One region of the Paracoccus sp. DMF genome, then DNA from elsewhere that is predicted to be linked to it. Evidence: riboswitches for the same ligand, from Rfam matches in the RefSeq annotation. Region 1 holds a riboswitch; the other holds the start of a gene.
What was found. A riboswitch is a leader RNA that binds a small molecule or an ion and turns the genes downstream of it on or off. The one in region 1 is predicted to bind cobalamin.
Positions count from the first base shown of each region.

Region 2: linked by a shared signal. The riboswitch ahead of nrdH (glutaredoxin-like protein NrdH) and the one ahead of E3D03_RS00100 (TonB-dependent receptor plug domain-containing protein) in region 1 are both predicted to bind cobalamin.

Region 1 covers NZ_SOKV02000001.1:14,707-19,365, forward strand. The annotation lists gene E3D03_RS00080 (MFS transporter) at 1-53, opposite strand, end outside; gene E3D03_RS00085 (histidine phosphatase family protein) at 165-683, opposite strand; cobalamin riboswitch at 775-843, shown strand; gene E3D03_RS00090 (CbtB domain-containing protein) at 899-1,108, shown strand; gene E3D03_RS00095 (CbtA family protein) at 1,121-1,924, shown strand; cobalamin riboswitch at 2,053-2,250, shown strand; gene E3D03_RS00100 (TonB-dependent receptor plug domain-containing protein) at 2,409-4,289, shown strand; gene E3D03_RS00105 (ABC transporter substrate-binding protein) at 4,283-4,659, shown strand, end outside.
Region 2 covers NZ_SOKV02000010.1:90,293-94,951, reverse strand. The annotation lists gene E3D03_RS08300 (DUF6635 family protein) at 1-742, shown strand, start outside; gene E3D03_RS08295 (SDR family oxidoreductase) at 739-1,500, opposite strand; cobalamin riboswitch at 1,693-1,878, shown strand; gene nrdH (glutaredoxin-like protein NrdH) at 1,970-2,191, shown strand; gene nrdI (class Ib ribonucleoside-diphosphate reductase assembly flavoprotein NrdI) at 2,196-2,621, shown strand; gene nrdE (class 1b ribonucleoside-diphosphate reductase subunit alpha) at 2,603-4,659, shown strand, end outside.

The sequences.
Region 1 (4,659 bases):
GAGTTCAGGGGTTTCTGCCGGCTCGCGGCAGCACCCGAATGGATATGTGTCATGGTTCTTGTCCGCAGATAGTCAAGGGAGGCGTCGCGGCCGGCGGAACGGGCCCGACGCGCCCCCATAGCGCAGGAAGCCGCAAGGCGAAAGGGCACCCGCGCCGGCCGGCTTCAGGGCAAGAGCAGCAGCGACCAGCGCCGGCCGTCATGGGTCAGCTGCATGCGCGACAGCGGCCGGACGCCGATGGCGCGGGCGGCGGCCAGCGGCGCGCCCAGCACATGCACCAGCGCCGCCTGGATCGGGGCCGGATGGGTCACGGCCAGCAGGTTGTCGCCCCCCTGCGCCCGGTCCTGCAACCAGCGGGCCATGCGCTCGACCACGGCGGCGAAGCTCTCGCCGCCATGCGGCGCCGCATGGGGGTCGTCCTGCCAGCGGGCGAAACCCTGGGGGTCCTGGGCCAGCACCTGCTCGGGGGACTGCCCGGCCCAGGCGCCATAGTCCATCTCGGCCAGCGCCGGGTCGGGTCGCGCAGCCAGGCCCATAGCCTCGGCCGTCTGCACCGCGCGGCGCAGGGGCGACACGCGGGCCGGACCCGGCCGGGGATGCGGGCCGGGCAGCGCGAGATCGTCACCCGGAAACACCGGCCGCGCCGGGGCCAGCGAACAGATCAGCAGGATGCGGCTTGCCATGGCGCCAGATTGGCCGCGGCGCCGGGCGGGCGCAAGTTTGCTTTGACATTTGCCGCTCTGCAGCGCAGCTTGCCCGGCATTGCCCAGTCGCGGGAAGCCGGTGGAACTCCGGCACGGTCGCGCCACTGTAACCGCGCCCATCAGGGGCGGAAGTCAGACCCCGAGCCCGGGCATGTCAACATCCCAACCGGACGCGTATCCGAAGGAGCATTGCGATGGCCTATACCGAAGCCACAGACGATTTCCGCAGCCGCCCGATTCCCTTGGGCGAATGGGCGCCCTGGGCGATCTTCGCCGGGCTGGTCATGCTGCTGGCGCTGTATTTCGTCAGCACCGAACAGGGCGCGGTCGCGCTTCTCGACGGCACCGGCGTGCATGAATTCGTGCATGACGCGCGCCACCTTCTCGGCTTTCCCTGCCACTGAGGAGCAGCCCCCATGACAGGACGTTATCTGGTGCTCGGCATGATTGCCGGGCTGATCGCGGGTGTGCTGGCCTTTGGCGTCGGCAAGGTCTGGGGCGAGCCGCCGGTCGCCGCCGCCATCGCGCTGGAGGAAGCGGGCGCGCCCGCCGCCCCCGAACACGCTCATGACCACGGCCACGACGCGCCGACCGCCGCTGCCACGGCCGAGCCCGAACCCGCCGGCCATTCCCATTCCCATGGCGTGGGCGAGGGCATCAGCCGCGCCACCCAGGCCGGCATCGGCCTGCTGACCGGCATGGCGGTGTTCGGCGCCGGCCTGGGCGGGCTTTTCGCGCTGGTCTTCGCCTTCGTGCAGGGCCGGTTCTCGCATCTGGGCGCGCGGGCGACGGCGGGGGTGATGGCGGTGCTGGGCTATGTCTCGGTCGTGCTGGTGCCCTTCCTGAAATACCCGGCCAACCCGCCCGCCGTGGGTCATGGCGAGACCATCGGCCTGCGCACGCAGATGTTCTTTGCCATGATGGCGCTGTCGCTCATCGCCATGGTGATCGCGGTGGCAGTGGCGCGCAGCGGCCGCGACCGCTGGCGCGCCGGCATCCTGGGCGGGCTGGCCTATCTGGTCCTGGTGGTCGTCGCCGGCCTCGTCCTGCCCGCCATCAACGAGGTGCCGGCCGGCTTTCCGGGCGACCTGCTCTGGCAGTTCCGCAGCGTGTCGCTGGTGATCGTGGCAATGCTCTGGGCCGGGATCGGGCTGATCTTCGGCCAGCTCGTGCAAGGGTCGCTGGCCCGTGACCCGGGCTTGCGGCAGCGGCTGGCCTGATCCCCTGCGGCAAAATGACAGGGCGCCGGCGGGTCCGGCGCCTTTTTCGTTCGGCTCCGGCGTGAAAACCACGGCCGCCGCCGCATGCGGGCCGGGCCAGACCCCTTGACAGCCGGGGCCTGGTCGCGCGAACAGGTGGCTGCTTCGGTTCCGGCGCCTTGCCGGATGAAAAGGGAAGCCGGCACGCCCCTTGGGCCAATCCGGCACTGCCCCCGCAACTGTAGGCGGCGAGCAACGGTCGACGATGCCACTGGGACGCTCCCGGGAAGGCCGGCCGAAGCGACGATCCGCGAGTCAGGAGACCTGCCGAGGCGTTCACCCATTCCCGGCGCGGGGCGCACCGGGAAAGCGGCCGTTCCGCAGAGGTGACGCTCACCCCCCGGCGGGCGGGCCGATCGGCCTGTTCGAAGGGCAGTTCTGCAACCCGCGGGCTGCGGCCCGTGCCCGGAAAGGTCAAGGCATGTTTCGGACCCGAGCTTCCATAATGACTCTGGCGGCGGCGCTGGTGCCGGCCGTCGCGGCGGCGCAGGAGGCCGTCATCCTGGATCCCGTGATCCTGTCGGCCGGCCTCAGCCCCATCGCCAGCGATGCCTATGGCCGCGCCTCGACCGTGCTGACCGCCGAGGAGATCGAGGCGCGCGGCCTCGCCACCGTGCAGGACGCGCTGCGCAGCGTGCCGGGCGTGGCCGTCACCTCGACCGGCGAGACGCTGACCAAGCTGCGCATCCGCGGCAGCGAACCCGGCCACGTCCTCGTGCTGATCGACGGGGTCAAGGCGAACTCTCCGGCCTCCGGCGACTATACCTTTTCGGGCATGACCGCCGCCGATATCGACCGGATCGAGGTGCTGCGCGGCCCGCAATCGGCGATCTACGGCTCGAACGCGGCCGCGGGCGTCGTCTCGATCACCACGCGGCGCGCGCGCGGGGCGGGATTCCGCTATGGCGGCGGGGTCGAGATCGGCGGGCTGGGCACCCGCGCGGCCAACGGCCATGTCAGCTATTCGGACGCGCGCAGCGAACTGGTGCTGTCGCTGGAATCGCGCCATGTCGAGGGCGAGGATGCCTCGCGCTCCGGCGGCGACCGCGATTTCAACGACCGCGACACGATCGGGCTGCGCGGCCGCTATGACCTGACCGAAAGCGTCAGCGCAGGCTTCGCCCTGCGCCGCAGCTGGCAGGAATACGGCTATGACCTTGGCAGCTTCGTGCCGGTGCCCACCCCCGACGACTACCTGATCGACGCACCGCTGACCGCCGACCGGAACGAGGTCTTCGGAACGCTCTGGATCGAGGCGCAGGCGCTGGACGGGCGGCTGTCCAACCGGCTGACCGTTTCGGGCACCAATCAGGACACCCTGTTCCTGAACGACGGCGCCTATGACTATGACGACGCTGCCCGCCGCCGCGGCGTGCAATATCTGGGCAGCTGGGCCATCGACGGCGCCGATCTGGCCAGCACCCGCCATCGCCTGAATTTCAGCGCCGCCACCGAACGCGAAACCTATCGCAGCTCCTATGCGCCCGGCGGAATCTATGAACGCGACACGACCGCGTTGGCGCTGGAATATCTGGGCAATCTCGACCCGGACATCGACCTGCAGGCCGGCATCCGCCGCGACCTGAACGACGGCTTCAAGGACGCGACCTCGTGGAACCTGTCGGCCGGCTGGCAGGTGCCGGGCCAGGACATCCGCCTGCGCGCGGCGGCGGGCCGGGCCGTGGTCAATCCTGACATGTTCCAGCAATTCGGCTATATCCCCGGCTCTTACGCGGGCAACCCGGACCTGCGCCCCGAACGCAGCCTTGGCTACGAGCTGGGCGCCGATCTGTCCTATGCCGGCGGGCGGGGCACGCTGGGCGCGACCATCTTCCACAGCGATGTCGAGGATCTGATCACCGGCTCGGGCGAGACCTCAGTGAACCTTAACGGCACCAGCACGCGCAAGGGCTTCGAGGTCACCACGGCCATGCAGGTGACGGACGCGATCCGCATCGGCGCCGACTATACCTATACCGACGCGCGCCAGCAGGATGGCAGCCGCGTCGCGCGCGTGCCCCGGCATCAGGTCAACCTGCGCGGACAGGCGGATTTCGCGGCCGGCCGCGGCGGCCTGTCGGCGGAACTGCGCTATGTCGCGGGCAGCTACGACGAGGAATGGTACAACACCGCCTGGCCCGATACGCCGGCCACCACCGAACTGCCGGAATTCGCCACCGTCAACCTTGCCGCGCATTATGACCTGACCGAAAACGTCCGGCTGCACGGCCGGGTCGAGAACCTGTTCGACAAGGACCATTCCGAGGCATGGGGCTATTACGGCCAGGGCCGCACCGCCTATGCCGGGTTGCAGGCGCGATGGTAGCGCGCTGGCTTCTGGCCGGCCTCCTTGCCTGCCTTGCCCACCCCGTCGCGGCGGAAGCGCCGCGCCGGGTCGTCTCGATCAACCTTTGCACCGACCAGCTTGCCATGCTGCTGGCGGCGCCGGGACAGCTTGTCTCGGTTTCCTATCTGGCGCGCGACCCGCTCTCCTCGGGCATGGCCGAGGCGGCAGCGGCCCTGCCGGCGAATAACGGCCTGGCCGAAGAGATCTTCCTGCTGAAGCCCGACCTGGTGCTGGCCGGCACCTGGACCCCGCCCACCACCCTTTCGTTGCTGCGCCGGGTCGGCGTCCCGGTCGAGGTGTTCCAACCCGAAAGCGACATCGCCGGCATTCGCGGCAATATCGCCCGCAT
Region 2 (4,659 bases), on a different contig from region 1:
CACCTTGGCGCTGCATCGCCACGCGCTGGGGCTGGACCTGTTGCGGGCGCCGGTCAATGTCATGCTGTCGCCGGTCTTCCTGCTGACGCGGCTGGCGCCGCCGCTGTTGCGCCGCTTGGGCGCCACGCGGGCGGCCGGTTGGATGGCGCGGCGGCGGATCTTCCTGCCCTCGGACCTGTCGCACCATATCGCGCAGGACCTGACGGGTTTCATCGCTGCGCTGGACGCCCAGGGGCTGGGCCCGCGGGCCCCGCCCGAGGCCGTCGCCCGCGCCACGGCCGACTATGCCGAGACGCGCAATGCCGTGTCCGAGATCACCACCTCGATCCTGGTGCTGCTGGCGGGGCTTTTGCTGTTTCACCGTGCGACGCCGGGCGTCATCTCGCTGGCCGTGCCGCTGGCCGACATGCGGGCGCAAAGTCAGGCGATCCAGGATTTCGCGCTGGGAAGCTGGGCCGGCGGGCTGTGGTACGGCATCTTCCCGCGCGAGCTTTCCACGCTCGAAGTGATCGCGACCGGGTTCGGGCTGGCGGTGCTCGCCTCGGTGCTGACGACCTTCGCCGGGCTGATCGCCGACCCGCTGCAACTGGCCGCGGGCACGCACCGGCGCCGGATCATGCGGCTGCTTGCGCGGCTCGACCGCGCCGCCGAGGCGCCGGCGCTGGAGCGCGAGCACCTGCTGGCCCGGCTGGGCGACCTGACCGATGCCTGCCTGAGCCTGTGGCGCAGCCTGAAGGGCTAGACCTTGCAGATAGAATTGCCGCCATCGGCCAGCATCGCCGTGCCGGTGACGAAGCTCGCGTGGTCGGACAGCAGGAACAGCGCCGCGCGGGCGATCTCCTCGGGCCGGGCCATGCGCTTCAGGGCATGCAGGCCGGCGATGAAATCCGCCGTGTCGGGGTTGGTCGCGGCATCGCCCGCCATCTCGGTCAGGGTGCCGCCGGGCAAGAGCGCATTGGCGCGGATGCGCTCTGGGCCGTAATCCACCGCCAGCGCCTGCACCAGCCCGATCAGCCCGGCCTTGGCCGCGGCATAGCCGCCCATGCCCGGCAGCACCGCGGTATGGCCGATGAAACTGCCGGTAAAGACCAGCGCGCCCCCGCCCCGCGCCAGCAGCGCCGGCACCTGCGCCCGCGCGGCCAGGAAGGCGGCGGTCAGGTTGGTGGCGATCAACCGCTGCCATTCCGCGTCCGGGATCTCGTGCACCCGCGCGCCCGAGCCGATCTGCCCGGCATTGTTGAAGGCGCCGTCGAGCCCGCCGAAGCGCTCCTGCGCCAGCGCGACCAGCGCCTCGGCATGGCCGGGCGCCGTGACATCGCCGGCCAGCACCGCGACGCGGCCCGCGCCTTGATCGATTCGGGCTGCGAGGTCGGCAAGCCGATCCTCGCGCCGGGCCGAGATCACCAGCCGCGCGCCCTCGGCCGCGAAGATCTGCGCCGCGGCCGTGCCGATGCCGCTGGAGGCGCCGGTGACGATGAAGGTCTTGTCCTTGAGCAGCATCCTGCTTTTCCCTTGCTTGTTGCGGGGCCAGCATGGGCCGGGGCCTGAAGCGGAACACCCGGTTTCTTGCGCCGGTAACCGGGTGTTCGCGTTAAGGTCCCGCATGCGGGTAATTGTCCACAGGGACACCATATCTCTGTGGATACCCCCGGAACCGACACTATATGTGGTTGACGACCGGGCGCGCTCATGGCTTACTGGGCGGGTCATGGTTAATCCGGTTTCGGCCGGGAGACGAAGAGGGAAGCCGGTGCGAATCCGGCACTGCCCCCGCAGCTGTAAGCGGTGAGCGACGCTGGAACGCCACTGGGAAACCGGGAAGGCCAGCCGAGCCGAGACCTGCGAGTCAGAAGACCTGCCATGACGCTGAAAGGACGACACCGTGCGGCGGGCGCGGGGCTTGATCGGCGCGATGGCCTGGCCATCGGCCCGGCCCTGTGCTGCCCACAGCAATAAAAGGAGCAGAGGCATGTCCATCACCGTTTATTCCAAGCCCGCCTGCGTGCAATGCACCGCCACCACCCGCGCCCTGGATGCGCGCGGCCTGGACTATCACCTGGTCGACCTGACCGAGGATGACGCGGCGATGGAACTGGTCACCTCGCTGGGCTATCGCCAGGCGCCGGTCGTCGTCGCCGGCGAGGCGCATTGGGCCGGCTTCCGTCCCGACATGATCGGCCGCCTGTCCTAAGGCCATGGCCGGCGGGGGCGATCTGGTCTATTTCTCCTCGGCCTCGGGGAATACGGCGCGTTTCGCGGCACGGCTGGGCCTGCGCGCCCTGCGTGTCCCGATCTCGCCCAAGGACGCGATGCCGGCGCCGGCCCGGCCCTATGTGCTGATCTGCCCGACCTTTGCCGATGGCGAAGGGCGCGGGGCTGTCCCGAAGCAGGTCATCCATTTCCTGAACGATCCCGACCGCCGCGCCGGCTTGCGCGGCGTCATCGCCACCGGCAACCGGAATTTCGGGGCGACTTACGCCTTGGCCGGCAGGGTGATTTCTGACAAGTGCAACGTCCCCGTGCTGTATCGATTCGAGCTGGCGGGGACTGATCTGGACATTTCCCGCGTGCTGGCGGGGCTCAACAAATTCTGGGGGACGGAATGCTTGACGATGGCGTAAAGGCCGAGCTCGACTATCACGCGCTGAACGCGATGCTGAACCTTTACGATGCCGACGGCCGCATCCGCTTCGACGCGGATCGCAAGGCCGCGCGGCAGTATTTCCTGCAGCATGTCAACCAGAACACGGTGTTTTTCCACAACCTCGACGAGAAGCTGCGCTATCTGGTCGACGAGGGCTATTACGAGCCCGAGGTGCTGGACCAGTATTCCAAGAACTTCCAGCGCGCGATCTGGGATGCCGCCTATCAGAAGAAGTTCCGTTTCCCGACCTTCCTGGGCGCGTTCAAGTATTACACCAGCTATACGCTGAAGACCCGCGACGGCCAGCGCTACCTGGAACGCTATGAGGACCGCGTGGTCATGGTCGCGCTCGCGCTGGCGCGCGGCGACGAGGGCCTGGCCATGCGCTTCATGGAGGAGATCCTGTCGGGCCGCTTCCAGCCGGCGACGCCGACCTTCCTCAATGCCGGCAAGAAGTCGCGCGGCGAGCTGATCTCGTGCTTCCTGCTGCGGCTGGAAGACAACATGGAGTCGATCGGCCGCTCGATCAACTCGGCGCTGCAGCTGTCGAAGCGCGGCGGCGGCGTGGCCTTGATGCTGACCAACCTGCGCGAGGCCGGCGCGCCGATCAAGGGCATCGAGAACCAGTCCTCGGGCGTGATCCCGGTGATGAAACTGCTGGAGGATTCGTTCAGCTATGCTAACCAGCTGGGCGCGCGTCAGGGCGCGGGCGCGGTCTATCTGAACGCGCATCACCCCGACATCCTGCGCTTCCTGGATACCAAGCGCGAGAACGCCGACGAGAAGATCCGCATCAAGACGCTGAGCCTTGGCGTGGTGATCCCGGACGTGACCTTCGAGCTGGCGAAGCGCAACGAGGACATGTACCTGTTCTCGCCGCATGACATCCAGAAGGTCTATGGCGTGCCCTTCTCGGAAATCTCGGTGACCGAGAAATATGCCGAGATGGTCGACGACAAGCGCATCAAGAAGCGCAAGATCAACGCGCGCGCCTTCTTCCAGACCCTGGCCGAGATCCAGTTCGAAAGCGGCTATCCCTATATCATGTTCGAGGACACGGTGAACCGCGCCAACCCCGTGCATGGCCGCATCACCATGTCGAACCTGTGCAGCGAAATCCTGCAGGTCAACGAGGCCAGCGAGTTCAACGAAGATCTCAGCTATGCCCACCTGGGCACTGATATTTCTTGCAATCTCGGCTCGCTGAACATCGCCGCGACCATGGACGGCCCGGACCTGGGCGCCACCGTCGAGGCGGCGATCCGGGCGCTGACCGCGGTGTCGGAAATGTCGGCCATCGACGCCGTGCCCTCGATCCGGCGCGGCAATGACGAGGCCCATGCCGTGGGCCTGGGCCAGATGAACCTGCACGGTTTCCTGGCGCGCGAGCGCATCCATTACGGCAGCCCCGAGGGGGTCGAATTCACCTCGGTCTATTTCGCCGCCGTGGCCTATCACGCCATCCGCGCCTCGAACCTCTTGGCGCAGGAGCATGGCAGCACCTTCAAGGATTTCGAGAAGTCGAAATACGCCGACGGCTCGTTCTTCGACAAATACACCGAGCGCGACTGGCTGCCGACGCTGCCGGACGTCGAGCGGGTGTTCGAGAATGTCACCCTACCCACGCGCGAGGATTGGGCGGCGTTGAAGGCATTGGTCATGCAGCACGGGCTTTACAACCGCAACCTGCAGGCGGTGCCGCCGACCGGCTCGATCAGCTATATCAACAATTCGACCAGCTCGATCCACCCGATCGTCGCCAAGATCGAGATCCGCAAGGAAGGCAAGATCGGCCGGGTCTATTACCCCGCCGCCTTCATGTCGAACGAGAACATCGAGTTCTATCGCGACGCCTATGAGATCGGCCCCGAGGCGATCATCGACACCTATGCCGCCGCGACCGAGCATGTTGACCAGGGCCTGTCGCTGACGCTGTTCTTCCCGGCCGAGGCGACGACGCGCGACATCAACCGCGCCCAGATCTATGCCTGGAAGAAGGGCATCAAGACGATCTA